Asticcacaulis excentricus CB 48: one gene and its partner. Each later gene encodes a partner of the first gene's protein in a complex. Links are inferred from orthologs where the notes say so. Each region holds a gene or a part of one and is shown in the gene's direction. Other genes may lie near its edges.

Evidence for each region.
Region 2: the proteins of ASTEX_RS05395 (region 1) and hfq are in contact, whole or in part, in a crystal structure (PDB 3VU3), measured with the Escherichia coli proteins. The link is inferred for Asticcacaulis excentricus CB 48 from one-to-one orthologs.

Annotation. Positions count from the first base shown.
Region 1 is NC_014816.1:1,132,715-1,148,428, forward strand. Bases 5,598-8,560 are described here. They hold ASTEX_RS05395 (catalase), read left to right. Parts: upstream 5,598-6,013; coding sequence 6,014-8,107; downstream 8,108-8,560. Other genes in these bases: rpmB (50S ribosomal protein L28), read right to left, coding at 5,598-5,799; ASTEX_RS05400 (CarD family transcriptional regulator), read right to left, coding at 8,166-8,560. In the rest of the region: cobaltochelatase subunit CobS, read left to right, coding at 1-798; cobaltochelatase subunit CobT, read left to right, coding at 932-2,797; ASTEX_RS05380 (esterase-like activity of phytase family protein), read left to right, coding at 2,841-3,788; ASTEX_RS05385 (helix-turn-helix transcriptional regulator), read left to right, coding at 3,788-4,765; more of rpmB, read right to left, coding at 5,503-5,597; more of ASTEX_RS05400, read right to left, coding at 8,561-8,675; ASTEX_RS05405 (trimeric intracellular cation channel family protein), read right to left, coding at 9,325-10,017; ASTEX_RS05415 (helicase-related protein), read left to right, coding at 10,586-13,021; ASTEX_RS05420 (calcium:cation antiporter), read right to left, coding at 13,022-14,098; ASTEX_RS05425 (RNA-binding S4 domain-containing protein), read left to right, coding at 14,200-14,481; ferredoxin FdxA, read left to right, coding at 14,660-15,001; arsC (arsenate reductase (glutaredoxin)), read left to right, coding at 15,417-15,714.
Region 2 is NC_014817.1:540,301-555,954, reverse strand. The notes cover bases 4,404-7,306. They hold hfq (RNA chaperone Hfq), read left to right. Parts: upstream 4,404-5,682; coding sequence 5,683-5,931; downstream 5,932-7,306. Other genes in these bases: hflX (GTPase HflX), read left to right, coding at 5,950-7,296; ASTEX_RS14245 (D-amino-acid transaminase), read left to right, coding at 4,629-5,501; ntrX (nitrogen assimilation response regulator NtrX), read left to right, coding at 4,404-4,439. Also shown: tRNA dihydrouridine synthase DusB, read left to right, coding at 1-539; ASTEX_RS14255 (sensor histidine kinase NtrY-like), read left to right, coding at 826-3,036; more of ntrX, read left to right, coding at 3,036-4,403; ASTEX_RS14230 (beta-galactosidase), read left to right, coding at 7,373-9,802; ASTEX_RS14225 (anthranilate synthase component II), read left to right, coding at 9,981-10,574; trpD (anthranilate phosphoribosyltransferase), read left to right, coding at 10,567-11,580; indole-3-glycerol phosphate synthase TrpC, read left to right, coding at 11,584-12,378; transcriptional repressor LexA, read left to right, coding at 12,489-13,196; ASTEX_RS19445 (hypothetical protein), read left to right, coding at 13,251-13,859; ASTEX_RS14200 (ComEC/Rec2 family competence protein), read right to left, coding at 14,246-15,654. UniProt on the Escherichia coli protein: RNA chaperone that binds small regulatory RNA (sRNAs) and mRNAs to facilitate mRNA translational regulation in response to envelope stress, environmental stress and changes in metabolite concentrations.

The DNA of each region.
Region 1 (15,714 bases):
CGCCGCGTTATGGTGCAGGGTTTTCACGGCACGGGTAAGTCCACCCATATCGAGCAGATCGCCGCGCGGCTGAACTGGCCGCTGGTGCGCGTCAATCTCGACAGCCATGTGTCGCGTATAGACCTGATCGGCAAGGATGCCATCGTGCTCAAAGACGGTCAGCAGGTCACCGAGTTCAAGGAAGGCATCCTGCCGTGGTCGCTGCAACGGCCTGTGGCGCTGGTGTTCGACGAATACGATGCCGGGCGTCCGGACGTGATGTTCGTGATTCAGCGTGTGCTTGAGGCGCAGGGCCGCCTGACGCTGCTGGATCAGAACAAGGTTATCCGCCCCAACAGCTTCTTCCGTCTGTTTGCCACCACCAACACCATCGGTCTGGGCGACACCACCGGGCTTTATCACGGCACGCAGCAGATCAATCAGGGTCAGATGGACCGCTGGTCGATCGTTACCACGCTCAACTATCTCAGCCACGAGGCCGAGGTGGAGATCGTTCTGGCCAAGCTGCCGGAGTTCGACACGCCGGAGCGCAAGAGCCTGATCGACGCCATGGTGCGCGTCGCCGACCTGACGCGTTCGGCGTTTGCAAATGGCGATATTTCCACGGTGATGTCGCCGCGTACCGTCATCACCTGGGCGCAAAATACGCTGATCTTTGGCAATGACCCGGAGGTGGCCTTCCGCCTGACCTTCCTCAACAAGTGCGATGAGCTGGAGCGTCCGACTCTGGCGGAATTCTATCAGCGCAGCTTTGGCGCGGATGTGAAGGAAAGCGCCCTCAAGGTGAAGGTGATCTAGGTGCATCCCTTCCTGACTGCGGGGAGGGAGGTCCACGAAGTGGTGGGTGGGGCAAGCCACGCAAAGACTGCCCCCTCCGGCGAGACAAGCTCGCCACCTCCCCCGTTTCACAGGGGAGGATAAGAGGAAACCAATGGCCAAGCCCGTTACCGTTCTGTCCGATCCGTTTCGCAAGGCGCTGATCCATTCGACGCGCGCCCTGGCGGAAGACCCAGACCTCGAAGTCGTCTTCGGACCGGACGGACCGCGTCTGGATGGCCGCAAGCTGGTCCTGCCCAATCCGCCGCGCGACCTAAACGCCCGTCTTTCTGCCACCGTGCGCGGGCAGGCAGACCGGCTGGCGCTAAAGGTGGCGCATCACGACGCCGCCATCCACGTCCGTGCCCGGCCTGTCGATACGGCGGGCGCCGAAGCCTTTGACGTGCTGGAAGAAGCGCGGCTTGAGGCCATCGGGGCCAATGCCATGGGCGGGGTGCGCAAAAATCTGCGCGCGGCGCTTCAGTCTGATCTCGACCGAAGCGGTTTGGGGCGCAAGGAAGAAAAGTCCGAACTCAATCTGGCCGACATTCTGGGTCTGATTGCGCGTGAAATACTTACCGGTGATCCTGTGCCGAACGAGGCGCAGCGGGTAGTCAATCTTCTGCGCGACGAGATCGAGCACAAGACAGGGCAGGGTCTGAACGAACTGGCGGAGCTGATCGCTGATCAGAAGGCCTTTACGCAAAAGGCGCGCGAGGTGTTGCGGGCGCTGGACCTCACCGACGATTCGCAAGACGCCAAAGAAGAAGAAACGAACGACGAGGGCGAGGACGAGCCGTCCGAAGGCAATGACCCGTCGGCTGAGGCCGAAGAGGATGCTGAGGATCAGGACGATTCGCAGCCGCAACAGGAAGAAGAACCCACTGGTGGCGACGATCAGTCCCAGACCGGCGACGAGGACTTCACCCAGATGTCGGGCGATCCGCAGTCTCTGGCCGAAGGCTCCGCCGATGAGGTCGTCGATGGCGAGGCCGCCGAGGCCAGCCAGATGCAGACCCCCAATGCGGGCGGTGAGCGCAAGGACTATGACGTTTTCACCAAGGCCTATGATGAGGTCATCAACGCCGAAGACCTGTGCGATCCCGAAGAATTGGAGCGGCTTCGCGGCTTCCTCAATCAGCAACTGGCCAATCTGTCGAATGTCGTCGCCCGCCTAGCCAATCGGCTGCAACGCCGCCTGATGGCCCAGCAGAGCCGGTCCTGGAATTTCGACCTCGAAGAGGGCGTGCTGGATGCCTCGCGCCTGACGCGGGTGATCATCGACCCCAGTGCGCCCTTGTCGTTCAAGCAGGAAAAGGACACCGAGTTCCGCGACACAGTCGTCACGCTTCTGCTCGACAATTCAGGCTCGATGCGCGGGCGGCCGATCATGGTCGCGGCCATCTGCGCCGACGTGTTGGCGCGAACGCTGGAACGCTGTGGCGTGAAGGTCGAGATTCTAGGCTTTACCACTAAGGCGTGGAAAGGCGGGCAATCGCGCGAACAGTGGGTGCGCGAAGGTAAGCCGGCGGCGCCGGGACGCCTTAATGACCTCAGACACATCATCTATAAGGCCGCGGATAATCCGTGGCGTCGGGCCAACAAAAACCTCGGCCTGATGATGCGCGAAGGCCTGTTGAAAGAGAATATCGACGGCGAGGCCCTGCAATGGGCCTATACGCGCCTCTTGGGGCGGCCGGAGTCGCGCCGCATTCTGATGGTCATATCCGACGGCGCGCCGGTCGATGATTCGACCCTCAGCGTCAATTCGGGCCACTATCTCGAAAACCACCTGCGCAAGGTCATCACCGACATCGAAGGGGCCGGGCGCGTGGAACTGGCGGCCATAGGTATTGGCCACGACGTGACGCGCTATTACCGCCGGGCCATGACGCTGATTGATGTCGAGCAACTGGGCGGGGCGCTGATCGAGAAGCTGGCTGAACTGTTCGATGAAAAGGCCGCCGCACGGCGGCGATAAGACCACCGCTGCCTTATGGAGAGGGTGGCCAAACGGAGTTCTCATGCGATTGGTCTTGTTGTTCTCTGCCCTGCTGACCACCGCGGCTTTGGCCGGTCCCGTGCCTTATCAGGGCGGCACGCGGGTCAGCTTCACTCCCTTGCCGGCGGTCAGCGGTGCACCGGCGCAAAAGGCCCGCTATGTTGGCGGCTATGAGGTCAAAGGAGAGGGCACGTCCTGGCTGACCGGCCTGTCCGATTTGGTCGTCAAACCGGGTAAGGACGGGGTGATGATCGACGCCATCGGCGATTACGGCAGCCGTGCGCGCTTCACCCTGCCGGTACGCGGCACAGAAGGCCCGCTGAGCGTAGAGATGTTGCGCGCGGCCGACGGCAAGCCCTTTGGCAACAAGTCGCTGTCTGATGCCGAAGACATGTCCGTCGATCCGCGCGATGGCTCGGTCTATGTCTCGTTTGAAGGCGATGCGCGCGTAATGCGCTATGGCCCCGATCTGGGCGGGCCGGGTGAGCGCCTGCCGCTGACTGGCCTGCCCGCCCTTCCGTCGAATGAAGGGCTTGAGGCGCTTACGTTGCACCTTTCTACAAAGGGAGTGGCATCGCTGATTCTGGGGGCCGAGGTTGGCGGCTTCTGGAGGTGCGCACTCGATTCCTACAGATGCGAGACGCTCACCGGGCCGACCACGCCGGGGTTTACTTACAAGCTGGTGTCTTTGGCCCCGCTCGATCCCGCCAGACCCGATGAGATGCTAGCTCTCTACCGCTTCTATCTGCCCGTGGTAGGAGCGCGTAATGTCCTGCGTGTTTTGCGGCTTGAAGGAAATCGCCTTAAGGTGATCGATGAGATCCTGCGAATCGAGCCGCCCCTGCCTATCGACAATTATGAGGGCGTGTCGGCGGTCAAAACGCATGACGGTTATCGGCTCTATCTGATCAGTGATCCGATCGGGGACGATGACCCGACCCACCTGCTGATGTTCGATTACCGGCCCTGATGCTTACGCTGATCGCCCCGGCAACCGCCTCGGCACAGATTATGCTGGCTGTTCTGGTCTGGCGGCAATCCGCCGTGCCCGGACGCCGTGAGATGGCCGCCGCCCTGTGTCTGGGGGCGCTCTATTTCCTGCACGCTGCTTTTCCGGAAGTGCTCAAGCCCTTGGTGCCGATCATCGCCGCCGGACCGCTGGCGTTCAACCGTGCGCTCGGTCTGGGTCTGGGGCTCACGCCGCGCCCGCTGAAAGTCGATGCGGCGCTTCTGTTGTTGCTGGTGGGATTAGCTGGCCTCGGATTTATTGTCTCACCGGCGCAAATCCTCTGGGACGCGCTCAGTCTCTATCTCTTTTTTGAATTGCCTGTGCGCCTGTGGCGGCGCTTGCCTGGTGATCTGCTTAACGCGCGCCGCCGCGTCAGTTATGCCCTGCTGGCCGTCGGGGCTTTGCTGGGGGCTGGCGTTGCCATAGTCTCGGTTCTGGGCGGAGCCACTCCGGCGGCCACCGTCGGGGCCCTTCTGACGCTCCTGCTGTGTTTGTCTACGGTCGCTTTTGGCGGAGAGCTTAAGCGAACCTTGTCACCGGAGCCCAAAGGGCTGGATGCCGCCGAAACGCGTCTGCTGCAACGGGTGCGCGCTGAAATGGCCAACAGCTATGGCGACCCCAGGCTCAGCTTGTCGCGGCTGGCGCAGCGGCTCGGCGTCGCCGAACACCGTCTTCGCCGGGTTATTCACGCCGGCGAAGGGGAGGAGCACTTCAGCCGATACCTCAACCGCTGGCGCATCGAATCGTTCAAGGCGCGGGCCAAGGAGGAGGGTACGATTCTCGAACTGGCGCTGAGCGTGGGTTACAATTCGCTGTCGGCCTTCAATCGCGCGTTCAAGGCCGCGGAAGGGATAACACCCAGTGCCTTTCGTGCGGCTCTGAAAGCGAAGACCAGCGACGCCAGTCCGAAGACACCCGACACGATGAGCGGCCAGTAGGCATTGCCCAGCAGCGTCCCTGCTGCAACCGACAGCAGCGCACCGGTTAGCCCCGTCATTTTGAAAGCGTGCTCCGCGGGGTTTAGCCAACGACGCCAGTTCTGGGGCAGGAGGGTGCGTCCGACATCCCAACCGCCATAAAAGATCATGCCTCCCATCGCCCCGTTGACGAGGGCGGGGGACCATTGCACAGCCCCACCGTGACGAATGAACCACAACAGGCCAATACCTCCGCCTAGTAGGGAGAGCGCAGGAATCATGTCCGGCCATTTACGGCCCCTGTCCCGCAAGCGCAGGGCGCGTGGCCCGCTCCATAGCTGATAGGCGACCAGCACACTCACGCCCATCAGGTCCAGTTTGCCGCGAAACAGGAACGCCCCGATCAGGGCGGCGGCAACCGACAGGCCCGTCAGCCCCAGCATCAGGCGGCCGTTGAGTCGATGCAGGCGATTACCCTTGCGGCGGCCCAGAATGAATAGTCCGGTCAGCAGCGCGGCGCTGGCGCTCAGGACGTGGGTAAAGATGTTGAGACTGTGCAGATCAGGCATAAAGGGCTCCTTGTGTGAGGGCCTTTGTGCCGGGCATATGTCGCTTCGACTGCGCGATTTCAGAAATCAGTCATACCAAAGGTCATTGAAACGGCCGTTGGTATCCCTATGCGGCGTGATTTCGGGCAACAAAAAACCCCGATGCCGGAGCTTCGGGGTTTTTCGTGTGTTCGGTTGGAACCGAAAAGCTTAGGCAGCGGCCTTCTCAGCCAGCTTCGCCTTGATCTGCTTCTTCAGGCGACGAGCGCGCAGAGACAATTCGGTGTCGTCAGCCTTGACGAGGAAGGCGTCCAGACCGCCCTTGAAGTCCAGCGTGCGCAGAGCGGCGTTGGAGATCTTGAGACGGAAGGATTGACCCAGAGCTTCGGATTGAAGCGCGGTTTCACGAAGCGAGGGCAGGAAGCGACGCTTCGTCTTGATGTTTGAGTGGCTCACGGAGTGGCCGACCATCGGGCCGACACCGGTGAGTTCGCAACGACGCGACATGATATCCACCTTCGTTAGAAACAATAGACAGGGCGCGGCCTTTCAACGGCAGCGCAAGAGGCGCGTTCTATAGGCAAAGCCAGCCACAGCGTCAAGCGGAAAAACCCCGTGCCGGGAGGGTTTCCTGTGTGCTTGCGACGATCCGCAGTGACTCTTTATGGCATCAGGCCGAAATGTCCTCGTGGCGGCGGGTCATACCTATCACGAGGATAAAATGGACGACACCGCGAAGTTCGATACCATCGCCGGTCAGGGTGGCGAAACCCATCAGCATGTCCGTCATTCCGGTCCGCACACACCGGAAGGTCATCTGACGACCAATCAGGGGATTCGCGTCTCCGACAACCAGAACAGCCTTAAGTCCGGGGTGCGTGGCCCAACCCTGCTTGAGGACTTTGTTCTGCGCGAAAAAATCTTTCACTTCGACCATGAGCGCATTCCTGAGCGCATCGTCCATGCTCGCGGTTCGGCGGCGCATGGCTATTTCGAACTGACGCGGTCCCTGTCCGACATCACCACAGCCGATTTGTTCCAGCGGGTGGGCGAGCGTGTGCCGGTCTTTGTGCGCTTTTCGACCGTCGCCGGCGGTGCGGGCAGCGTCGATACGCCGCGCGATGTGCGCGGTTTTGCGGTGAAGTTCTACACGCAGGAAGGCAACTGGGACCTTGTGGGCAACAATATCCCGGTCTTCTTCATTCAGGACGCCATAAAGTTTCCTGACCTCGTGCACGCTGTGAAGATGGAGGCCGACCGGGGCTACCCGCAGGCAGCCTCGGCGCATGACACCTTCTGGGACTTCGTGTCGCTGATGCCGGAATCGACCCACATGCTGATGTGGGCCATGTCCGACCGCACCCTTCCGCGCGCCTTTCGCACCATGGAGGGGTTCGGCATCCACACCTTCCGCTTCGTCAACGCCGAGGGGAAGTCCACCTTTGTCAAGTTTCACTGGAAGCCGAAGTTAGGGCTGCAATCGCTAGTGTGGGACGAATCGCTCAAAATTCAGGCCGCCGATAACGACTTCCACCGCCGCGACGTGTTTGAGGCCATCGACCGCGGGGCCTTCCCCGAATGGGAACTGGGTGTGCAACTGTTCGATCAGGCGCTCGCCGACAGCCTGCCCTATGATGTGCTGGACGCCACCAAGATCATCCCAGAAGAGGTGGTGCCGGTGACCATTGTCGGGCGGATGGTGCTTGACCGCAACCCGGACAACTTCTTTGCCGAGGTGGAGCAGGTGGCCTATTGTCCAGCCAACATCATCCCCGGCATCGACTTCAGCAATGACCCGCTGTTGCAGGGGCGGCTATTTTCCTATCTCGACACGCAGCTCAAACGGCTAGGCAGCACGAACTTCCATCAGTTGCCGATCAACGCGCCGAAGTGTCCCTTCCAGAACTTCCAGCGCGATGGCCAAATGCAGATGCAGGTGCCCAGGGGGCGCGCCAACTATGAGCCCAACAGTCTGGGAGCGCATGGCGAAGACGGCGGGCCGCGCGAATGTCCGGTGACCGGGTTCACTACGGTTTCTGCTCGAGACGGTGCGGACGAGCAGGGCGGCAAGCTGCGCGTGCGGCCGGAGATGTTTGCCGATCACTATTCACAGGCGCGCTTATTCTGGAAATCGCAGACGGACTCCGAGCGCGCGCACATCGCCTCGGCCTTCGTGTTTGAACTGTCGAAGGTCACTCTGCAGGGAGTCGCGCCGCGCATGGTGGCCAATCTGCGCAATGTCGATGACGAACTGGCGACGCGCGTGGCGGATGGGCTGGGGATCGACCTGCCCGCCGCAAGTCAGGTGGCGCGCGAGCCCATCGACCTGGCCCCGTCCGATGCCCTGTCGATCCAGAAGAATCTGAAGCCGACCCTGCAAGGGCGCAAGATCGGTATCCTGATCTGCAAAGATAGCGACGCAACGGTCTTTAGCCAGCTTAAGGCTGATATCACGGCGGCGGGTGCTACGCCCTTCGTGGTTGGCGGCCAAATCCATGGCATACCGCTATCGGATGGCAGTCTGGCCGATGCCGACGCGCAATTGCTTGGCGCGCCGTCGCAACTATTCGATGCGGTGTTTGTCCTGCTGTCGGAGGCGGGGACGGGGCGACACCTCAAAGAAGCGGCCTCCATCGAATGGGTTATGAATGCCTTTGGTCACCTGAAGGCCATCGGCCACATGCCGGAAGCTCAGCCCCTGCTCGACAAGGCGGGCGTGGTGCGGGATGCGGGCGTAGTGGGGGTCGACGGCTTTATCGCCGCGGCGGCTCAGCGCTTTTTCGACCGCGAGCCGAGTCTGCGGACTCTGGCTTAAACGAAAGAAAACCCCGGAGATCGTTCTCCGGGGGTTTCATTGGGTTATCTGCCAAAAATCAGGCTGCCTTGATTAACGACTTGTTGAGCAGGGCCACGGCAGCATCGCGGTCGATCTTTTCGATCGCGGCGACTTCGCGGGCCATGCGGTCGAGAGCCGATTCGTAAAGCTGACGCTCGGAATAGGACTGCTCCGGTTGATTTTCGGCGCGGTGCAGGTCGCGGACCACTTCGGCGATTGAGACGAGGTCGCCTGAATTGATCTTGGCTTCGTACTCCTGCGCGCGACGCGACCACATGGTGCGCTTCACGCGGGCACGGCCTTTCAGAGTCACCAGCGCTTGCGACATGACAGCGGCCGGGGCGAGGTGGCGCAGGCCGGCCGTCTTGGCCTTCTTGGTCGGGACGCGCAGGGTCATCTTCTCGTGGTCGAAGGTGACGACATAGACTTCGAGCTGATAGCCGGCCACTTCCTGGCTCTCAACGGCGGCCACGGTGCCGACGCCATGCGCCGGATACACAACTTTGTCGCCCGTCTTGAATTCGAGTTCTGCTGCAACAGTCGTCATTGCGGTCCTCTTTCTGTTTGAATGAGGTCGAGGGGCAGGCGCTGATATAATCCGCTCACACGACGCATACGACTGACCGGCGATCAGGGAGGAGGCCGGAAGACGCAGACGCAAAAAAACAACGACGTCCCTTGATTGGCTTAAGGGCATCGCTGCTATGTATGAATGGACTAAGACAAGCCTGTCATCCGACCTTTGTCGAAGATGCCGGATGTGCGGGAGAGCGCAGGCGGCATTTTAGGTGAATATAGGGAGATGCCGGTGGAACGCGACGCGCGCCTCTGCATCAATGCAACCATCTCTATCATAAAATTACATAAAAATAAAGTCCGGCTGCCAGGAAAGCGTCGTAGTGATGGGTGGCGCGGAGTTGAGGTCATAGACACAAGTGTGTATGCATTTTTCAAAGTAAATAGTAAAGTAAATTCGAATGTAATGTGCACGTACATTTCTTTAGAAGGCGAATTTGCGCATCATTTTCAATCAAAACGGTTCGGGGTTTCATTTTAAATGACGAGGTTTCCTGGTTCGTCAGGATTTTAGACATGGCAGATTTCCGCGCGGGGAGCGGGCGCACTCAAAAAGCTTGTGGATGAAAGTATAGGGGCGGGGTCGATAAGGCTGAGGTTACTCTTCGCGGGGGCAACAATTATGAGGATTTGTTACGGTTGTCGTGATCGCGTGGGCCGAAGGCGGGCAGGCTCAGCGACCAGTGGATCGCCGCCCCGCGCAGCGCTAGGGCAGCGACGAATCCGCTGAGGCCTGCCGGCCAAAACGACAAGCCAAACAGGGTCAGGGTGACAAACACCGACGCCCCCAAGAGTGCAGCGGTGATATAGATTTCCCGGCGCAACAACAGGTTGGGCTCTCCGGCCAGCACATCGCGGATAATCCCGCCAAAGGTTGCGGTTAGCACGCCCATAACCCCGGCGGACACAGGCGCAACGCCGAGGTTCAGTGCTTTGGCTGCCCCCACCACCGCATAGGCCGACAGCCCAATGGCGTCCAGCCACAGCATGGCCAGCATCCGCTTTCCAGGCTTGCCATCCGGGCGCGGTGAGGCATTGCGCGGAGCCAGTATCCACACGGCCAACCCGGCGAGCGCGCAAATTAGGATGTAGTCGGGTCTCTGTACCCAAAACACTGGTGCTCCGATCAGAAGGTCACGCAGCGTCCCCCCACCAACGCCGGTAATGGCGGCGAAAAAGGTGAAGGTGATGATGTCCTGCCGCCCGCGCGCCGCGGCTATGGCGCCAGAGGCCCCAAACAGGGCCACGGCGGCGTAGTCCAGCCAGAAGAGGGCGGTGTTGAGGGCGCTAACGGCAGGGTCGGGGACGGTCATGAGCCTTGCTTACTTTATTTTGCCCGACGATGCGATGGACGCGTTGTTGATCCTTTTTGCCGTATCGAAGCGATCAGTCATCGGATCGTTGAACGGCGAGAGTGCTTTCAGGACGTCCCGCGCGGTGTCAGGGGGAGGCGTCCGCCGAAACCATGACACAGAAACGTTGGTGACCCCTGCAGGACTCGAACCTGCGACCTCTGCTTTAGGAAAGCCTTGCTCTATCCGGCTGAGCTAAGGGGCCACTCGCGTCGGGTTTAGCACGCAGCTCGCGCGTTTGAGAAGCCGTTTCAAACCCAGCCCAGCCTAAAAATCTGTGTGAGAACGTAACCCACTCGACTCAAGGTGCGACTCAGCGCAAATGATAAATTGATTATGGTTAATACGCTAGTGGGCTACCAGATCTAGTATAGAACAAATCAAGCATCGTGTGATGTCACTGATTCGGTCATGATTCGTTTTCATGACGTTCACTGCCTTTGACTGAAGCTGTTAACTTCTGAATTCGCGCTCTTTTGACACCGTCTTATGCCTTCCCAAGGCCGCTTTAAGTGTTTAAAACGAGTGCGTGCCCGATCGTTCTCCCCCCATTGACACATTCGCTGGCCCCAACGCGGACTCGCGGCTGGTGGCTGTTTTAGGGCCGACCAATACTGGCAAGACCCATTATGCGCTGGAGCGGATGATGGCGCATGCAACCGGCATGATCGGCCTGCCGCTGCGGCTTCTGGCGCGTGAAGTCTATGACCGCGTGGTTAAAGAAAAGGGCGTCAATGCCGTCGCTCTGATAACCGGCGAAGAGAAGATCATACCGCGCCTGCCCTCCTATTTCATCTGCACGGTTGAGGCCATGCCGCTGGAGCGACGCGTGGATTTCCTGGCCGTCGATGAAATCCAGCTGTGTGCCGATATCGAGCGCGGCCACGTCTTCACAGACCGGCTTTTGCGCGCGCGGGGGCGGTACGAGACGCTGTTCATGGGGGCGGCGACCTTTGCGCCCCTGTTCCGGTCACTGTTTCCCCATGCCGAGGTGCAGTTCCGAGAGCGTCTATCGCAACTGAGCTATTCAGGGTCGAAGAAGCTGACCCGCCTGCCGAAACGCACCGCCATAGTGGCCTTTTCCACCGAGCAGGTCTATGCCATCGCCGAACTGATCAGGCGTCAGCGCGGCGGGGCGGCTGTGGTGATGGGCTCACTCAGCCCCAAGACGCGCAATGCCCAAGTCGATCTCTTCCAGCGGGGTGAGGTCGATTTTTTGGTGGCCACCGATGCCATCGGCATGGGGCTCAACATGGATATCGATCATGTGGCCTTTGCGAGCCTTTCGAAGTTCGATGGCCGGCGCACGCGAGCCCTTACGGCACAGGAGGCCGCACAAATCGCCGGGCGCGCTGGGCGCAACCGCAGGGAAGGGACATTTGGTGTCACGGGGGATGCCGATGAGATGGACGATGACCTGATAGCGTCCATTGAGAACCACCGCTTCCTCAGCCTGACGGCGGCGCAATGGCGTAATCACGAGCTGGATTTTTCCTCGCTCGACAATCTGCTGCGCAGTCTGACGCGGCCTTCGACCGCCCCGGCATTACAACTGGCTCGTGAAGCGCTGGATGAGAAGGTGCTGCGCCATCTGAGCGCCGAAGAGGACATCGCGTTGAAGGTGCGTAATCCGATCAGCCTGCGCATCCTTTGGGAGGTGTGCCAGCTTCCGGATTTTCGCAAGGTGTCGCTGGACGAACACCTCAAGACGGTCGGTTTCCTCTTCTGGTCGCGCCACCGCCCGGACGGGTTTGTGCCGCACGACTGGTTTGATGAGCAACTGACCCTCCTCGACCGCATGGACGGCGATATCGACACCCTGTCGGGACGGTTATCGGGGGTGCGGACCCTGTCCTACATCTCCAATCGCACCGGCTGGCTGAAGGCGGCAGAGCACTGGCGCGATGCGACGCACGATTTAGAGGCACGCCTATCTGACCGCCTGCATGAAGCCCTGATGCAGCGCTTTGTCGATCAGCGCACCAGCGCGCTGTTGAAGGCGCTCAATGCCTTTGAGACACCTAAGCCGGAGATTATGGGCAACGGCGACGTCTTCCTCGAAGGCCAGCGTGTGGGGCAGCTTAGAGGGCTAAACTTCGTGCAAGCTGCCGGTGAAAGCTTGATCGAGGACAAGACCATCCGACAGGCGGCGCACCGCGCTGTGACGCCCCTGATCCGCGAGCGGCTGCAAGCGCTGGCACAGGCTCCATCCAAAACCCTTCGCCTGAAAGGCAAGCAGGTCCTATGGCAGGGCGAAACAGTCGGCCACATTGCGCCCTCGGATTACTTCAATCCGGTCATCCGTCTGGAGTGTCAATCCGATCAGGCGGCGCTTGTAGACCGGGCCCGCAAACGGCTAACCGACTTCGTGCGGCAGCAGGCCCTACACCACCTGAAACCCCTACACCGGGTCTATGAGGCCGCCCACGATGAGTCGACCCCCGCCGCGGTGCGCGCCGTGGCATGGCAGATATATGAAAACGGCGGCGTAACTTTGCGTGGCCAGGACAAACTAACTGCAGATGAGCGCAAATTGCTGAAAGGTCTGGGTATTCACGGCAATCGCTTCGTCTGGCGTTTGCCGAAGCTGTCTCCATCGTTGATGCAGGCCTTTGGCGGGGGGAAGGACCATCCTCAGCGTGTCCTCAGCCTCAAGGGTCTGGTCGCCATCAACGGGCACAAACCTGTCCGGCTGAGGACTCTGGATGCCTTGGATAAGGCCCTGAACGAAGGCGTATGGCACAAGGGGGTGATTTATCTCAAACCCGCCGCCATTGATGGGCTCGATGATAAACTAATGGCCGCGCTGGGCTTTGCCAAGGCATGGACGCATCGTTTCGGCGAAGGAGACGCTGCCGCCGACTATCAAGGTTGGCGCAGCAAATCCGGTACCCCAAAAAGAGCCAAAGAACAGGCTCCCTTCGTCAATCCGTATTCGCCTTTTGCGGTACTGCGTGGTGGTTGATCACAGCCCCAGGAACGACAGCATGATAAAGGCGCAGAACAGCACAAAGTGCGTGGTGCCCTCGATGGCGTTGGTCTGACCGTCATTAAGATTGATCGCGGCAACCAATAGCGTCAGAGCCGTCATGATGCTTTGGGTCGGAGTGAGGGCCATGTGGATCTTCTGATCGTTGAATAACGAGATCAACTCGATCACGGGCACGGTTAGGACGACAGTCGACAGCGAGGCCCCCAGCGCGATATTGATCACGGGCTGCATGCGGTTTGCCAGTGCGGCGCGCAGGGCTGTCATGATTTCAGGACTGGCCGAAATGGCCGCCACCACCAACGCCGGAAAGACCGGCGGAATGCCTGTGCCCTCAAGGCCGATGCCTAGCGTCTTCGACATGACCTCGGCCAGCACGCCAATTAACACCAGGCCAGCGACTAGGATGGCCGCCGAGTACGGCGTCTTGCCACCGTGCATGTAATGTTCATCGCCTGTCCCGGCATAGGTATAGCTGAAGAAATAGCTGTGCTTTGTGGTCTGAAGGCGGAGGAACATGGCGTATAGGAAAATCATGATGCCGATGGAAAACACCGAATAGGCCTTCCAGTGCGCCACCGGGATAAATTCTGGCACCAGCATGGAGACACCCATACCTGTCATGATCATGACTATATATGTCTTGCCTGACGCATCATTATAGGGCTGCTCACCGTGTTTCAGGCCGCCCAGAATGGCTGCCACGCCGATAATGCCGTTGATGTCGAGCATCACTGCCGAATAGATGGTGTCGCGCGCTAGAGTCGGATTGTGCGAATGGCCCAGCATGATGGCGAGGATGACCACCTCAACCAGGACGGCCGACAGGGTAAGGATCATGGTGCCATAGGGTTCGCCGACCTTTTCGGCCAGCACCTCGGCGTGGTGCGCCACGCGCAGCGAAACCAGAATGATCACCCCGATTAGGGCGACAGACGCGATCAGGGCCACGCTCTGACCGGAGCCGACAAGGCTGTGTTCTAGAGGAATGGCAAACGCCGCTACGATCAGCGCGATCAGCAGATTACCTTCTGACTTGAACAGGCCTGCCAAAACGAATCCCCTAGTGTCGAGCGTAAAACAATCGATTGCTGAACTGCGGCATCGGCGCAAAATATGCAATGTTTTTTGCAATCTCAGGGTTAGAGTGCGACATGGAATCCGCTTCTGAAACCTGCCGCATTGATGTCTGGCTGTGGCGCGCCCGCTTTTTCAAGACGCGCGCACTTTCGGCAAAGTTCGCCGAAAGCGGCCTTTTGCGGCAGGTACGTTTTGGTCAGACCACACGCATCCAGAAGGCCGGCCACGCCGTGCGAATCGGCGACCGGCTGACGTTCGCCATCGGGACGCGGCTGATTGATGTGCGAGTGCTCAGCATAGGTGACCGTCGAGGCCCTGCCAGCGAGGCGCAGGGCCTCTATACTGTCTGCGAATAGGTTTCACTCTCAGGTTAATGGCTTAGGCTTAAGCCAAAGCCCTTGGGCGGTTTAGTAAAAATCGCGGTTAGGGTGCGGCTAAAGCCTTGACAGTGCGCGTCGCAAAAGTCATGACCCCCAAACACTTTAACAGACCCTGTTTTGTGGCACCTGTCCCCACCAAAGGCACCTGAGTTCCATGACCTATATCGTCACCGATCCCTGCGTTAAGTGCAAGTTTATGGACTGCGTTGAAGTCTGTCCGGTGGACTGCTTCTATGAGGGTGAAAATTTCCTGGTTATCAATCCGGACGAGTGCATCGACTGTGGCGTCTGTGAACCGGAATGCCCCGTGGACGCCATCAAGCCGGATACCGAGGATGAGCCGGACGGCAAGTGGCTGGAGGTCAACTCCAAGTACGCCCGCGTCTGGCCGAACATCTCGGTTAAGGGCACGCCGCCTGCTGACCGCGAGGATTTCGAGCGAGAGACCGGCAAATTTGAGAAATACTTCTCCGAAAAGCCTGGCGACGGTAAATAAAGCTAGAGAGCGCCGCATCGGCGCTCTTTTTTGTATCCGATCCAGTAACGCCGTCTACCCCGACTGCGCGACTGTTCTGCCCTTCTCCTCCCCGAAGCAGTAGCCACCTTCGGGCTGATCAGGACCATTCTCGGCTGCTTCCGCTTCAGACCTGACTTCACCCCCGCAACCATGGCCTTTACATCACCTCAGCCTACCGCTTCAAACGCTCAACCGCAATTGCCGACCCCGCCGTGACTTTGGTGCGCAGGCTGACCGATAGCTTCGCGGGCCTTGCACTCGCCTCCGTGCCCGGTTTTCTCGCCGCTCAAACCGCAGGTGCAGCCATGGTCTTTGTCGTTTTTAGATGGTTGCTAAAGTCGTCCTCACCTCAGATCTTCCCAGATAGCAAAACCACCCCGGAGAGGATGGCGTTATGACCGTTACCATATATCACAATCCCGACTGCGGCACGTCGCGCAACGTCCTCGCCGTCATCGAAGCTGCGGGATACTCGCCGCAAATCGTCTCCTATCTCAGTGTGGGCTGGAAGCGTGAACAGTTGCTGACCCTGTTTGCTGAGGCCGGTCTGACGCCGCGTCAAGCCCTGCGCGAAAGTAAGTCGCCGGCCACCGAACTGGGCCTGCTGGACCCCGGGGTCAGCGATGAAGCCCTCATCGAGGCCATGCTGACCCATCCCATACTGGTTAACCGCCCCTTCGTCGTTACGCCCA
Region 2 (15,654 bases), on another replicon or contig:
ACAACCAAAGCCGTAATGCACCGGAATTGGCTCGTCGGGCGGAAGCCATTGGGATTCAGGCGGTAACCGTTCATGGCCGCACGCGGCAGCAGTTTTACAAGGGCGAGGCCGACTGGGCCTTTGTGCAACAGGTCAAGGAGGCGGTGTCCATCCCCGTCATCGTCAACGGCGACATTACGGATGGCGAGAAGGCGCGCGAGGCCCTCGCGCAGTCTGGGGCCGACGGCCTGATGATCGGGCGCGGCGTCTATGGCCGCCCGTGGCTGGCCGCGCAACTCGATGCGGCTCTGAGCGGCGAAAATGAGCCTGAGCCGACCGGATCGGCGCGTCTGGAGCTGATCCTCGAACATATGCACGACAGTCTCAGCTTCTACGGCAGCGGTCTGGGCCTCAAAATGTTCAAGAAGCATTTGGGCTGGTATATTGAAGCTGGCGATTATAGCGAAGACCCCGCCGTTCGCCGTCAGGATAAGGCGCGGCTGTGCCGTATGGATGATCCCACAGATATCGAACGGGAGTTGAGTGCCCTGTTTGGCTAATACCCCTTTAAGGGAATCTGAAAACATTTCGTGATCGTCGGCCGGCAAATTCGGCGCATTCTTGCAACATAGATGTTGATATTCAGACACAGTAGTGCACAAATGCCACCCTCAGAGCGTACTGCGTTAGCGCACAAACTCAGGACGCTCTGAGGTTTGTTTGAAGGCGCAATTTATCCATAAAGTGGTGCCCACTTTATCGGATTGTGCTCCATTGTGGCATCTGGAAAGCTGGGTTTTGAAAGACACAGGTATCAGGCGGCGCTTCGGCCTATCATGGGCCCGCATGACGCGGGGGCTGAAAAATGCCAGCCGTGGCCGTTTGGCCATGGTGAGTGCCTATGCCCTGTCGGCCCTGATGACCGCTTTTATTATCTGGATCATCATTGCGGCGCCGGGGGCTGGGCCGCTGGGGCCATCGAGTGTCTTTCTGTTCAGCCTTGTTTGCCTGAATCTGGCGCTGTTGCTGGGCCTGAGCTTCTTCGTTTTGCGGCGGGTACTGCAACTGGCGCGATCACGGGCTAAGGATGCGGGGACGCGCCTGCATGTGCGCTTTGTGACCCTGTTTGCTCTGGCGGCCGTGACGCCGGCCTTTGTCGTGGCCCTGTTTTTTGGTGTGCTGGTCAATCGCGGCGTGGAAACGTGGTTTTCGGCGCGGGTGCAGTCGTCGGTCGAAAACAGCGCCGACATCGGGGCCGCCTTTATCGAAACCCAGACCAATACGGCGCGCGATACACTGACGGACATTGCTCGCGATCTGCAACGGCCTGAACTGATCCGCATGTTTGCCGAACGGCTGAGCTTTTCGCAGGCCCTGCGTGAACTGATTTCGATCCGCGGGGAACTGGCGGCGGTCTATATTATTGACGATAGCGGGCAGGTGCTGGCCCGGGCGGAAAACCCCGGTGCGCCGCCCTATCTGGCCCCCAATCAGGTGGCGATAGATACGGCCAATGAAGGCGATATCGGCGGCGGGCTGTTTGCAGCACCGGATACCATCCGCATGATCTATCCGCTTCAGGGCTATAACGGGGCCAAGCTGTATGCGGTCAAAACCCTAACGCCCGGCATCGTCCCCAAGGTGCAAAGCGCCAAGGAAGCCATTGATGCACTTCGGGAATCTGCTCGCAATTCGGTCCGCGTGCAGGGGGTGTTTGCGCTGGCCTATATGGAAACCGTGCTGCTGGTGCTGATCGGTGCCATCTGGGTCGGCACCTCGGCGGCGGACTCCATCGCCGTGCCCGTCGCCCGGCTGGTGCAGGCGGCGGACAAGGTCGCGTCGGGCGACCTCAATGCGCGCGTCATGACCGACAAGCAGTCGGAAGACATAGCTGTGCTCTCTCGCGCTTTCAACCGCATGACCAGCGATCTGCAAAGCCAGCAGGCGGCGCTGAAATCGGCCAATGAAGAGGCGGAAGAACGCCGTCGCTTTATCGAAACCGTGCTGTCGGAAATTTCGGCGGGCATTATCGGCATTGACGAAAACGAGCAGATTTCGGCCATCAACCGGCACGCCGCTCACTTCCTGTCGATACCCACCGAAGAGTCCTTCGGGCAGCATATCCGTGAACTGGCCCCGGAAATCTGCGAGCTTCTCGATAAGGTAACGCCGCACAAGGTCGAGGAGGCCGAGGTCGATCTAGTGCGCAAGGGCGATACGCGTCGCGTGCGCGTACGGGCCTCATCGTTGGATACGGGCGGTGCCGTTCTGACCTTTGACGACATTACGCGCCTTGTGGCCGCCCAGCGTAACGCCGCCTGGAAGGATGTGGCGCGCCGCATCGCGCATGAGATCAAGAATCCCCTGACGCCGATCCAGTTGTCGGCGGAACGCCTGAAACGAAAATACCGTTCGCAGATCGAAACCGATGGCGAAACCTTCGACCGCCTTACCGACACCATTGTGCGGCAGGTGGGCGATATAGGCCGCATGGTCGATGAGTTTTCGGCCTTTGCACGGATGCCGGTGCCCAACTTTGCCGAAGAAGACGCGGCGGAGCTTGTCCGCCAAATGGTCTTTTCGCAGCGCGTCGCCAAGCCCGATGTGCAGATCGACATTGTCGAGCCCCTGCCGGAGGTGGCGGTCGTCTGCGATGGCCGCCTTTTGTCGCAGGCGCTGGGCAATGTGCTCAAAAACGGTGGCGAGGCCATCGTCTCACGCCATATGGCCAACGGTGACGGCGAGGGCGGTCAGATGCGGGTCGAGATGCACCTGAGCGACGGGTTCCTGATCATCGAAATCGAGGATGACGGTATCGGTCTGCCGGACAAGGACCGTGACCGTCTGACCGAACCCTATGTAACCACGCGCGAGAAAGGGACGGGGCTCGGCCTCGCCATCGTCAAGCGTATTCTCGAAGATCATGGCGGCGAATTCTATCTGGCGGACGCCGTCCATCTGAGCGGGGCACGGGCCATATTGCGGTTACCCAAGACCCAGGCTCCGGCTCAAACCAATGAAGCTCCCGATAGCGGGGCAAGACTGATGAGGGTGTGATGAAGGTATCATCTGGCGTAGATATTTTGGTGGTCGATGACGAGGCCGATATCCGCGAACTGATCGCTGGCATTCTCGAAGACGAAGGCTATTCGGTCAGAACGGCCGCCGACTCCGGAGCGGCGTTGCGGGCGATCAAGGCCCGCAAGCCGTCTTTGTGCGTGCTCGACATCTGGATGCAGGGCGGCGGGCTGGACGGGCTGGAACTGCTCGACGTCATCCGCGAACTGGACCCGGATATTCCGGCCATCATGATTTCGGGTCACGGCACCATCGAAACCGCTGTCTCGGCCATTAAGCGCGGCGCTTATGACTTTATCGAAAAGCCATTTAAAACCGAACGATTGATCATGGTAGTTCAGAGAGCGCTTGAACTGGCGTCCCTGCGCCGTGAAAACCGTCGGCTGCGCGGACAGGCCGTGGTGCCGGACGGTTTAATCGGCAATTCGGCGGCGGCACAGCTTCTGCGCACCACGATCGCCAAGGTCGCCCCTGCCAATTCGCGCATCATGATCTCCGGCCCCGCCGGCTCGGGCAAGGAACTGGTGGCGCGCATGATCCACGAAGCGAGCCCCCGCGCGCGCTGCGAATTTGTGCCCATTTCGTCCGCCGGTGTGACACCTGAGCGTCTCGACGTCGAACTGTTCGGTGAAGAAGGCGAAGAGGGCCGTCCGCGCAAGATCGGCGTGTTCGAACGCGCGCACGGCGGCACTCTGTTCCTCGATGAAGTGGCCGACATGCCTATGGAGTCGCAAAGCCGCATCCTGCGGGTGCTGGTCGAACAACGCTTCGTGCGCGTCGGCGGTGTCAATGATGTGCAGGTCGATGTGCGCGTCATTTCCTCGACCTCCAAGGACCTGACGCAGGAAATCGCCGCCGGGCGTTTCCGCGAAGACCTGTTCCACCGCCTCAATGTGGTACCGGTGCGCGTCCCCGGCCTGTCGGAACGCCGCAGCGATATTGCCGAACTGGTCAACTACTTCATTGAACGCATTTCCCGCGCTCAGGGCCTGCCGAAGCGCACCCTGTCCGAAGACGCCATGGCGACGCTTCAGGTGCACGAATGGCCGGGCAATGTTCGCCAGTTACGCAATAATATTGAACGCCTGTTGATTCTGGCCTCTGGCGATCCATCCGAACCGATCACGGCGCAGATGCTGCCGGCTGAGGTGGTGGAATCGGCCGTCGCCGGGGCCATCCGCCCGGAGCGCATCATCGCCCTGCCGCTGCGTGACGCCCGCGAAGTGTTCGAGCGCGAATATCTGTCGTCGCAGATTGTGCGCTTTGGCGGCAATATTTCGCGTACCGCTAACTTTATCGGCATGGAGCGTTCAGCCCTGCACCGCAAGCTGAAGTCGCTGGGGCTGGCCCATATTCGCGGTGTCGAAGACGAAGAGGTGTAAGGCGAGGGGCCTGAGGAAACGCCTCGTAACCTGTCTCTTGCATTGCCGTTTGGGCGCGAATAGTTAAAGGGATCAAGGGGCCTGTGGCCCCTTGAGTCTTTGCGCTTCTTGGGGGCCCGAGGCCCTTGAGTCTTCTTGTCTTTTGAGGGGATACAACCTCTTGAGGCTTTCAGGTTTATTGAGATTACCATGTCCCGTATTGCTTATGTGAACGGTGCCTATGTGCGCCATGCCGATGCTGCCGTGCACATTGAGGATCGCGGCTATCAGTTTGCCGACGCCGTCTATGAGGTGTGGTCGGTATTTGGCGGGCAACTGGCTGATCTGGCCGGGCACCTGAACCGGCTGGAGCGTTCCTTACGAGAGCTGCATATCGCTATGCCGATGCCGCGCGCGTCTCTGGTGGTGGTGCTGAACGAGGTCATCCGTCGCAATCGCATTGGTGAGGGGCTGGTTTATCTTCAGGTGAGCCGCGGTGTGGCCCCGCGCGATCACTTTTTCCCAACGGAACCGGTCAAACCGGCTCTGGTCATCACAGCCAAGCCCGTGGACCGTCAGACGGCAGAAAGCAAGGCGCGCAAGGGCATCCGTGTGGTGTCGGCGCCCGATAAGCGCTGGGGCCGTTGTGATATCAAGACCGTCGGGCTTTTGCCTAATGTGCTGGCCAAACAGGCCGCGCGCGAGGCGGGGGCTTCCGATGTAATTTTTGTCGATGCCGAAGGTTTCGTCACCGAAGGCGGGTCGGCCAATGTCTATATCGTCACCAAAGAGGGCGAGGTGAAGACGCGCAGCCTGCGCGCCAATATCTTGCCGGGCGTGACGCGCATCAGCCTGCTCGACATCCTGCGGGCAGAGGGCGTTGATGTCTCCGAAGGCGCTTTTACGCTGGAGGAAGCCAAACGCGCCAAAGAGGCGTTCCTGTCGGCCGCCTCGACCTTCGTTATGCCCATCGTGCAGATAGACGATTCGCTGATCGGTGACGGTGTGCCGGGCGAATTGTCGCTGCGGCTGCGTGAGGCTTACATTCAACGGGCTCAGCGTTCCGCCGGCATTGACCTGTAAAGGTTTGGAATTCCACCGAAATATTATGTTATATAGTGTTCGGTTGAATTGTTCACCGATTGTCGCCTATGATACTTCACGAAATTATGTACGCCTGTGCGTTGTGATTTCGTGACTTTTGCTTATGTCTGTGTGTGAAGCCCGTTTTGGGCTCGCAATGTCTAACAAGAAGGGCGACTAAATGTCCCACGAAAAGAAACAAAACCTGCAGGACACGTTCCTCAACAGCGTTCGTAAATCCAAAACGCCTCTCACCATCTTCCTGATCAACGGCGTCAAGCTTCAGGGCATCGTTAGCTGGTTCGATAATTTCTGCGTGCTGCTGCGCCGCGACGGTCAGTCGCAACTGGTCTATAAGCACGCAATCTCGACCATCATGCCCGCTGCGCCGGTGCAGTTGTATGAGCAGGAAGAAGACTCGGACGATTAAGTCGCCCAAAGGACTCTTTTGACCACCAAATTTGTAAACCGCACGCCGGAAACCCAGCGTGCGGTCATTATCGACCCTGACATGGCCGCACCGCACGCGCCATCTTCGCCGCGTCAGCCCCAAGGGGTGCCTGCGACGCGGCGCTATGATGAGTCACGTCTAGATGAAGCGGCCGGTCTGGCCATCGCCCTCGACCTTGACATTGTGGCCGCCGATACGGCGCGCGTGCGTAAGCCCAACCCCGCCACCCTGTTCGGCTCCGGCAAGGTCGAAGAGATTGTGACCCTGTGCGAAGAGGTCGAGGCCGATCTCGTCATCGTCAACACTACCCTGACACCGATCCAGCAGCGAAATCTCGAAAAGGCCTGGGAACGCAAGGTCATCGACCGCACCGGCCTTATTCTCGAAATCTTTGGTCGTCGCGCCCGTACACGCGAAGGCAAGCTTCAGGTCGAACTGGCGCGGCTGGAATACGAGCGCTCACGGCTGGTGCGCACCTGGACCCATCTTGAGCGTCAGCGCGCCACCGGCACAACCGGTGGTCCCGGCGAAACCCAGATCGAACTCGACCGCCGCATGATTGCCGACAAGATCAAGCTGCTCAAGGGCGAACTGGACGACGTGCGCCGCACCCGCAGCCTGCACCGCAGCGCGCGCAAAAAGGTGCCGTACCCGATTGTGGCGCTGGTGGGCTATACCAATGCCGGCAAATCGACCCTGTTCAACCACCTGACGCGCGCCGAAGTGCTGGCCAAGGACATGCTGTTCGCCACGCTCGACACGACATTGCGCACGCTGAAACTGCCGGGCGGACGGGCCGCTATTATTTCCGATACGGTGGGCTTTATCTCCGACCTGCCGCACGAACTGGTTGCCGCCTTCCGCGCCACACTGGAAGAGGTGCTGGAGGCCGATCTGATCCTGCACGTGCGCGACATGTCGAACCCCGAAAGCGACGCGCAGGCGCAAGACGTGATGCAGGTGCTCACCCATATCCATCCGGATCTCGATAAATCGCGCCTGATTGAGGTATGGAACAAGATCGACCTGCTGGACGAGGAGGCCCGCGACATCCTCTATAGCCGCGCCGTACTGGATCGCGCCATGAACAAGCCGATCATGGTGTCGGCCATCACGGGCGAGGGGATCGAAAAGCTCCTCAGCGATATAGCGCTCAAGGTGGACGAAGCCGGTACCGAAATCGACGTCGAACTGGCACCGCAGGACGGTCAGCTTTTGGCCTTTTTGTATACTCAGGGCCGTGTGCTGGATCGCTTTGATGACGAAACCGGTCATATCCATCTGAAGGTCAAGCTGAGCGATCAGGCTCTGGGCCGCTACGAGCAGATGACAGGTCGGGCATAGATTTTTCGATACAGCGCTTGGCGGGCACGGCTTATTGTCGTACAAATTTCCCAATAAAAAAAAGAGGGAAATGCCAATGAACGGAAATCTTCTGGCCGCTTCGACCGCGCTGCTGGCCTTGATGTGGAGTGTGGCTTCGGCGGAAACCGTGCGGGTCGATGCGCAGATTGCGCCCTCGGCGCCGCGTGACGGTCTGTTGAAGATGGGAACAGGCCTGTCGCCTTCGGGGCAGGGCATCAGCGTCACTGATCGCTACCTGACGCTCAACGGTAAACCCGTTTTGCCGGTTATGGGCGAGTTTCATTATAGCCGTTTTCCGGAACAATACTGGGAAGAACAGCTCCTCAAGATGAAGGCGGCAGGCGTCACCGTCGTTGCCACCTACGTTATCTGGCAGCACCATGAGGAACGTCACGGTGACTTCGACTGGAGCCGCGACCGAAATCTTCGCAAATTCATTCAGTTGGCGCAGAAAAACGACCTCTATGTCTATTTACGTCCCGGCCCCTGGGCCCATGCCGAAGTTCGGTTTGGCGGCATTCCTGACTGGGTGGTGGACTCGGTGCCGACCCGCAGCAATGACCCGACCTATCTCGGCTATGTGGACGCCTTCTTCACGCAGATAGCCGAGCAGACGAAGGGCTTGTTATGGAAAGACGGCGGTCCGGTGATCGGCATCCAGATCGAGAACGAATATAACCGCACCGGGCCGCTTCAGGGGCGCGAACACATTGCCCGCTTGAAGGAGATGTTGCGCGCGCACGGTTTTGATCTGCCGCTTTATACCGTAACTGGCTGGGACAATGCCGTCTTTCCGCGTGGCGAGGTGATCCCGGTGTTCGGCACCTATGTCGATGAGCCGTGGTCAGCGGCCGCAGGGATATTGCCGCCCAAGTCGAGCTATCTGTTTCAGTTTGGCGTGCGTAATGAAAAGGGTCTGGGGGCTCAGGGGCGCACCTCAACACAGGATGATGGTGCGCGCGATACGGACATTACGCCCTTTTTCGGAGCGGAGTATGGTGGGGGCGTGCCGCAGATGTATCGTCGCCGTCCTTTGATCAGCCCCGACGATATCGCCGATATGGTGATCACCAAGGTCGGCTCAGGTGTCAACCTTCTGGGCTATTATATGTTTCAGGGCGGGCAGAACCCACCGGGATCGCCGTCACGTGACGAAAGCATGGCCAGCGGTGGCTATAATGACGTGCCCAGACTGGGGTATGATTTTCAGGCCCCACTGGGTCAGTATGGTCAGGCGCGCCCGGTCCTGAATAAGCTCAAACCCATCCACGCCTTCCTTCAGGCTTTCGGGGATCGTCTGGCCCCGATGAACGTTTACGCCCCGGAGATAAAGCCCGCAGCCGCTGATGATCTGAAAACCCTGCGCTGGGCGTTCCGGGGAGACGGCCGATCGGGCTTCGTTTTCGTGAATAACCATGTGCGCCAGCACGCCACGCCCGCGCATCCGGATACGCGCTTTGAGATTAAACTCAGCGATAAAAGCGTGACCCTTCCGTCGAAAGGCATGACTGTAGAGGAGGGGGCCGCCTTCATCTGGCCCGTCCATTTCGACCTGTCGGGTATTGATCTCCTGTGGGCAACGGCCCAGCCGGTGACGAAGTTCGACGACGGGAAGGGCGACCTTTATGTGTTTGCCACAACTGGCCAGATCGAGCCGGAATTTGTCTTTGACGCACAGGCGATACGCACGATTACGGGGGCCCAAAAGGCCCGGCAGGGGGCTCAGATACGGGTAACGTCCTGCACGGGACGCATCGTTTCCGTCGTAGGCGCTAATGGCAAGAGCGCACGCTTTCTGCTTCTCACCGAAGCGCAGGCGCAAAGCCTGACCACTGTGACGGTGCGGGGCCGTCCGCACCTGATCCTGAGTGCGGCGCATGTCTTTGGAAACACGGAGGGTGGGGCGACGTTCCGTCAAACCGACCCACAATTCAGATTTGCGATTTATCCATATTTATCAAATAATTTAACTTCAAATCTGAAACTAAAATTTGAGCCTTCAAAGGGGCTGTTTCAGAACTGGGGCGCTTTGGCACCGCCGGTAAAATTGTCCGCCGAATGGCAGCTTCTGCGCCAGGCAGGCAGGGCACCGCCGCTGAAGACTTGGGGGCCGCGAAATACACCCATCGTGCCTGAACCGGAAAGTTTCGGCGCTTCGGCCGCATGGACCGTGAAGGCACCGCAAGAGGCACTGAGAGGGGTATCCGACGTCTATCTGGATGTCGATTATCAGGGCGATGTGGCGCGGTTGTTTTCAGGTTCGCAGATGCTTGATGACGAATACTATATCGGGAGGACGTGGCGTATCGGGCTTAAGCGTTATGCCAACAAACTAACGGAGCCACTGACACTCAGCGTCATGCCACTGCGCGAGGATTCAAAAGTCTATTTCGACGCCAGCGTGAAACCACAATTCACGGACGGTCAGGTGGCGCGTATTGACGCGATCCGACTGACGCCCGAATACGAATTGACGCTGAAATAGTCCGGAAGGTGGGCACTCTGAGTGCCCACCTTCCGGCTACACCAATATATCGCATAATATATCTTATGGGAAATTTAGGCATGCTCAAGCGTGAAACCGTTGAAACGTCCGGGCTTTGGGCCATTTCCGTTTGGTTTTTGCGCCGCCTTTGCCTATATCGCTTGCATGGGAGTTGGCCATGATCCTTGTCATCGATAATTACGACAGCTTCACCTATAATCTGGTGCACTATCTGGCGGAACTGGGCGCGGAAACGCAGGTGTACCGCAACGACGCGCTGAGCGTTCAGGACGCGCTGGCGCTGAAGCCAAAGGCGGTTCTGCTGTCGCCGGGACCGTGTGCGCCGGATCAGGCCGGCATCTGTCTGCCGCTGCTGCGTGCGGCCCCCGAAGACCTGCCGATCTTTGGCGTCTGTCTGGGGCATCAGTCGATCGGTCAGGCCTATGGTGGCGACGTCATCCGCGCCAAGACGCTGATGCACGGTAAGACCAGCCAGATCCATCACAAAGACATCGGCCTGTTCAAGGACCTGCCCAATCCGTTCACGGCGACGCGCTATCACTCGCTGGCCATCAAGCGCGAAACCCTGCCCGATGACCTGATCGTCACCGCCTGGACCGATGACGGCGAAATCATGGGCGTCCAGCACCGCACGCGCCCCATCCACGGCGTGCAATTCCATCCGGAATCCATTGCCACCGAAGGCGGCCATCAGATTCTGGCCAACTTCCTGCGTCTGGCCGGTATCGAGAGCCACAACCTCTATGTCTGACGCCTTCAAACCCTTGCTGGCCAAGCTGGCGGACGGTCAGACCCTGTCTGACGCCGACGCCGAAATCTTCTTTTCCGCTTGTCTGCGCGGCGAACCGACCCCGGCTCAGGTGGCGGCTGCCGTAACCGCTATCCGCCTGCGCGGTGAAACCGTCGGCGAAATCGCCGCCTGCGCCCGTGCCATGCGCGCAGCGGCCAAGAGGCTTGATCATCCCTATGACACGGTCGATGTCTGCGGCACTGGTGGCGATGGGCTGCATACGCTCAACATATCCACAGCCGTTGGTTTTGTGGCGGCCGGCGGCGGCCTGAAGGTCGCCAAGCACGGCAACCGCGCCATCACCTCGAAATCCGGCACGGCGGATGTTCTGGCGGCACTGGGCGTCAATATCGACGCCACGCCGGAACAGCAGCGCAAGGCGCTGGAGGAAGCCGGTATCTGCTTCCTGTTCGCTGTGGCGCATCACGGGGCGATGAAACACGTCTCTCCGATCCGGCAGCAGCTCGGTTTTCGCACTATTTTCAATCTGTTGGGCCCCCTCACCAATCCCGCTGGCGCGCGGCGTCAGGTGGTGGGCGTGCCCTCCCCGCGCTTCATCGAGCCGATTGGCAAGGCGCTGGGGCAGCTTGAGGCCGTTCACGCCTGGGTCGTACACGGTTCCGGTCTCGATGAACTGACGACCACGGGCGAAACCGAGGTGGCGGAATGGAAGGACGGCAAGCTGCGCCTGTTCACCATTACGCCCGAAGCCGTGGGTTTGCCGCGCGCGGCGCTGGTCGACATCACGGGCGGTGCGCCGGAACACAATGCCGCCGCCCTGCGTCGTCTACTGGAGGGCGAAAAAGGCCCCTATCGCGATATCGTCATGCTCAATGCCGCGGCGGCCTTCCTGGTCGGCGGCGCGGTGGAGACCCTGCGCGAAGGGCTCGATTACGCCGCCGCCAGCCTTGATGACGGCAAGGCTCTGGCCGCGCTCGATCAACTCGTCACCCTTACGAACACCTAAGACATGTCCGATATTCTGGAAAAGATCGCCACCTACAAGCGCACGGAAGTCGCCGAACGCAAGCCTGCGGCATCACTGTCGGCGCTGGAGGCACGTATCACAAAGGTCAGCGCACCGCGCGGCTTTCAACGCGCGCTGGTGGCCCACAAACAGCCGCACAGCCTGTCGCTGATCGCCGAGGTGAAGAAGGCCAGCCCGTCCAAAGGACTGATTCGTGAGGACTTCGAGCCGGCTACACTTGCGGCGGCTTATCAGGCCGGCGGAGCGTCTTGTCTGTCGATCCTCACCGATGCGCCGAGCTTTATGGGGCACGAATCGCACTTTGTGGCGGCCCGCAACGCCGTCACCCTACCCTGCATCCGTAAGGAATTCCTTGTCGATGTGTGGCAGGTCGCCGAGTCGCGCAGCCTTGGGGCCGATGCCATTCTGGTGATCATGGCCATGATCGACGACGCTCTGGCCGCCGACCTGATCGCGGCGGCGCACGCCTATGGCATGGACGCTTTGGTCGAGGTGCACGACGCACCGGAAATGGAGCGCGCACTTAAGCTGGCCTCTCCGCTGATTGGTATTAATAACCGCAACTTAAGAACTTTTGATGTCGATCTGAAAACGACCGAGGACCTGTCGGCCATGGTCGGACCGCAGCACGTTCTGGTCGCCGAAAGTGGTATCTTTACGCCGCAGGACGTGGCTCGGCTCGAAAAAACCGGGGCCACAGCCATGCTGGTCGGCGAAAGCCTGATGCGGCAGGGCGATGTCACTCAGGCGGCGAAGAATCTGCTCACGCCCGCTTGACAAGACTAAAGAACGCATACAGAACACTTCGCACAAGTTCATGACTTGTTCACCATTCATGCGCTAAATATTGCCATGTCCGGGGACAAACTTTTGCAGCGGGTGGACCTATGCTGACGACCAAACAACGCGAACTTCTGATGTTCATTCATGAACGCATCAAGGAAACGGGAGTGTCTCCGTCCTTTGATGAGATGAAGGAGGCGCTGGATCTGGCGTCGAAGTCGGGGATTCACCGGCTGATCACGGCCCTTGAGGAACGCGGCTTTATCCGGCGCCTTGCGCACCGGGCCCGTGCTCTTGAAGTGATCAAGCTACCGGATCAGGCAACGACCGCCGCTCCGCCGCGCGGGCGTCAGGCCTTTGTGCCGCAGGTGGTCGAAGGCACCCGCCCCGCCGCCCCGGTCCCAGCGTCCAAGCCCGCTAATGACGAAGGCCGCGAACTGCCGCTGCTGGGCAAGATCGCCGCCGGTGTGCCGATCGAGGCGCTGGGGGCTGAACGTGACCGTATCCGCGTGCCGGAAATCTTCGTCGGTTCCGGTGAGCACTATCTGCTGGAAATCGAAGGCGATTCGATGATCAATGCCGGTATTCTTGACGGCGACTATGTGATCATCAAGAAGTCGGATTCGGCACAGTCAGGCGAAATCGTCGTGGCTCTGGTCGATGGCGATACGGCGACCCTGAAGCGCCTGCGCAAGAAGGGCGCGTCGATTGCCCTTGAGGCGGCCAATCCGGCCTATAAGACCCGCATCTACAATGCCGATGAAGTGGCCGTTCAGGGCAAGCTGGTTGGTCTGATGCGCCGGTATCACTAAAGCGCGTCTTGTTTAGCGACGGTTGCGCCCCATATCGCTCTTGTGGAGGATGATATGGGGTTTTCCGTTCTTTATGCGATACTCATGGCCTATGGCGTTGCCATTTTATTTCCGGAAACCCGGATAGGTCACTACCTTAAAGGTCTTCTGATCGACCGTCTCGCCATGTGGCTGAACACGCTGACGTGGTCGAAAGTGGTGTTCGCAGTGGCCTTCGTCACTACTGTCGTGTCCTTCGCCCCGGCGTTTCCGGCTGATGTGGTGTTTCTGGTCGCCGCAGATACCGCCGTCTATGCCGAAATTGCGGCTATTCTTATGCTGAGCCAAGTTTTCAGCCATATCCGAGCGTTTCCGCACCGGGTTAGACTTTGGACAAACCATAGGATCGTTCAGCCTCTGCGTTTGGCTATAAAAGGAGCCCGTCAGCACAGATCCAGACCGTCACGCAAGGCGGGATTGGATAAGACAGATGCGGAAGACCGAACGGCGGGCCTAGAGCCTTCGTCGGCTCAGTTGAACCGGCGAATGGCTCTAATTTTTTGTAACGCCTCATGTTTTTTCCGAAAAGTGGTGTCCACTTTTCGGCATGAGGCTCTAATGTACCCATGGCCTCTGACCTCTCAAAGGTTTGGCGGCTTGAATGTGCCAGCTTTTCAATCCTGACCGGGTCAGTTCCATAGCCCCCAAGCGCTCGGAGTCTGAGGCGGTAATGCGGTTGACCCCGGCGCAGTTGGCGGGCCATTCGGTTACCTGAGATCGCAGGACGATCAGATCAGCGGATTGGCACAGGGCCTCGACCTGTTCGGACTTTGGAGCTTTGCGGCAAAGGAAAAGCCGGGGCGGTAAGGCGCAGTAGCCGTGGGCAGGCAAATATAGCTTTTGCACACATAGTCCTGCGGCCCCCTTTCAGGGGCGTCGTTCAGCGCGTAATGTTTCAGCCAGGGTTGATAGCCATACTGGCGCAACTGACCCGCAGACTGTAGGCCGCGCCCTTGACGCGGATCGCCGCATTGCTGCCTTCGGCCTCCAGCCAGATATCCGGTGCCGTCTCACGCGGCCAGTAGATGACGGCCAGAGCCGCCAGTAACCCGATCCAGCGCGCGCGACCGCGGATCAGACATGTCCACAAGACTCCGGCGGTGGACATGGCCAGAGCCAGATTGGCCGGGGCTGCCACCGTCAACACGGCGCCGGGCAAATCTGTCACAAAGCCCACGATGGCTGCGATTACACAGGCCCTGCTGCGCCACACACAGAAGGGGGGCTCCCAAAGGCGTGGCACTCAATACGGTGCGCAAAGCCAGCGCCGGCATAACGATAAAGCCGGTGATCGGGGCTTCGATCAGATTGCTGAGCAGGCCGTACATCTGGGCGCGGCTGAAATAGAAGACGCCGAACGGGGTGGTGGCCGACCCGGCCACCGTCGAAGCCAGCACTGAGACCTTCAGTCCGTGCCACAGGCCCTGCCAGCCGTGCACCCACCACGGTACGTCCAGTTCACGCACAGGATTGCGCGACACTTCGGCCAACGCCAGAAGCGCCGCCGTGGCGCAAAATGACATCTGAAACCCCGGTTCCAGTACGGCTTCGGGCATCAGCAACAATACGATAATGGCCGCTATGGCCAGGGCGCGTAAACTCAATGCGCTGCGATCAAACACAATGGCCCCAAAGGCGACCCACGCGACGACAGCAGCGCGGATGGCCGGGGCTGGGGCCCCCGACAACGCCAGATAAAGCGCCACTGCTATTATACCTAATACCGCAGCCCACTTCTTGATCGGATATCTCAGCTCGATCGGTGGCGTCAGGGCCAGCAGGCCCCGGCAGGCGAAGAAGGCAAATCCACCCACAATCGCCATATGCAGACCGGAAATAGACAGAATATGCGCCAGCCCCGAATCACGCATGTCTTCAACCAGTTCAGGGGCCAGAAAGGCCTGATGCCCTGTCACCATGGCGGCGGCAAATCCGCCCATGCGCGTATCCTGAACCTGTCTCATCAGACGCTTCGTCACCGCCCAGCGCAAGTGATTGAGCGCCACGATCCGTTGCAGTCGTGCCGGCAAGGGGGGCGTCTCTAGGGTACGGATGCGGCCGGGTGCAAAGCCCACGGCCCCCACCGCATCGAACCACGCCGTGCGTGCATAGTCGTACCCACCCGGAATACTCGGCCCCGCCGGTGGGTGAAGGATGGCGAGCACAGAGAGGGCCTGACCGGGGGCCAGATCCGGCGGCAGGGTGCGCAGGCTCAGACGCACGCGGATAGGTGTCTGTTCCGGGGCGACGCCGGACAGTTTTAGCGGCGCCAGCAAAAGTTTAGGTTCCGAACTGTCGGTGCCGACTATATCGATAATCACCGCATCGAGATGGAACTGCGTCTGCTGGGACACCAGCACCGGGGCCGCCACGCGTTCGGCGCGCACTTTACATAAGCCTACACCCAGCGCGAACATCA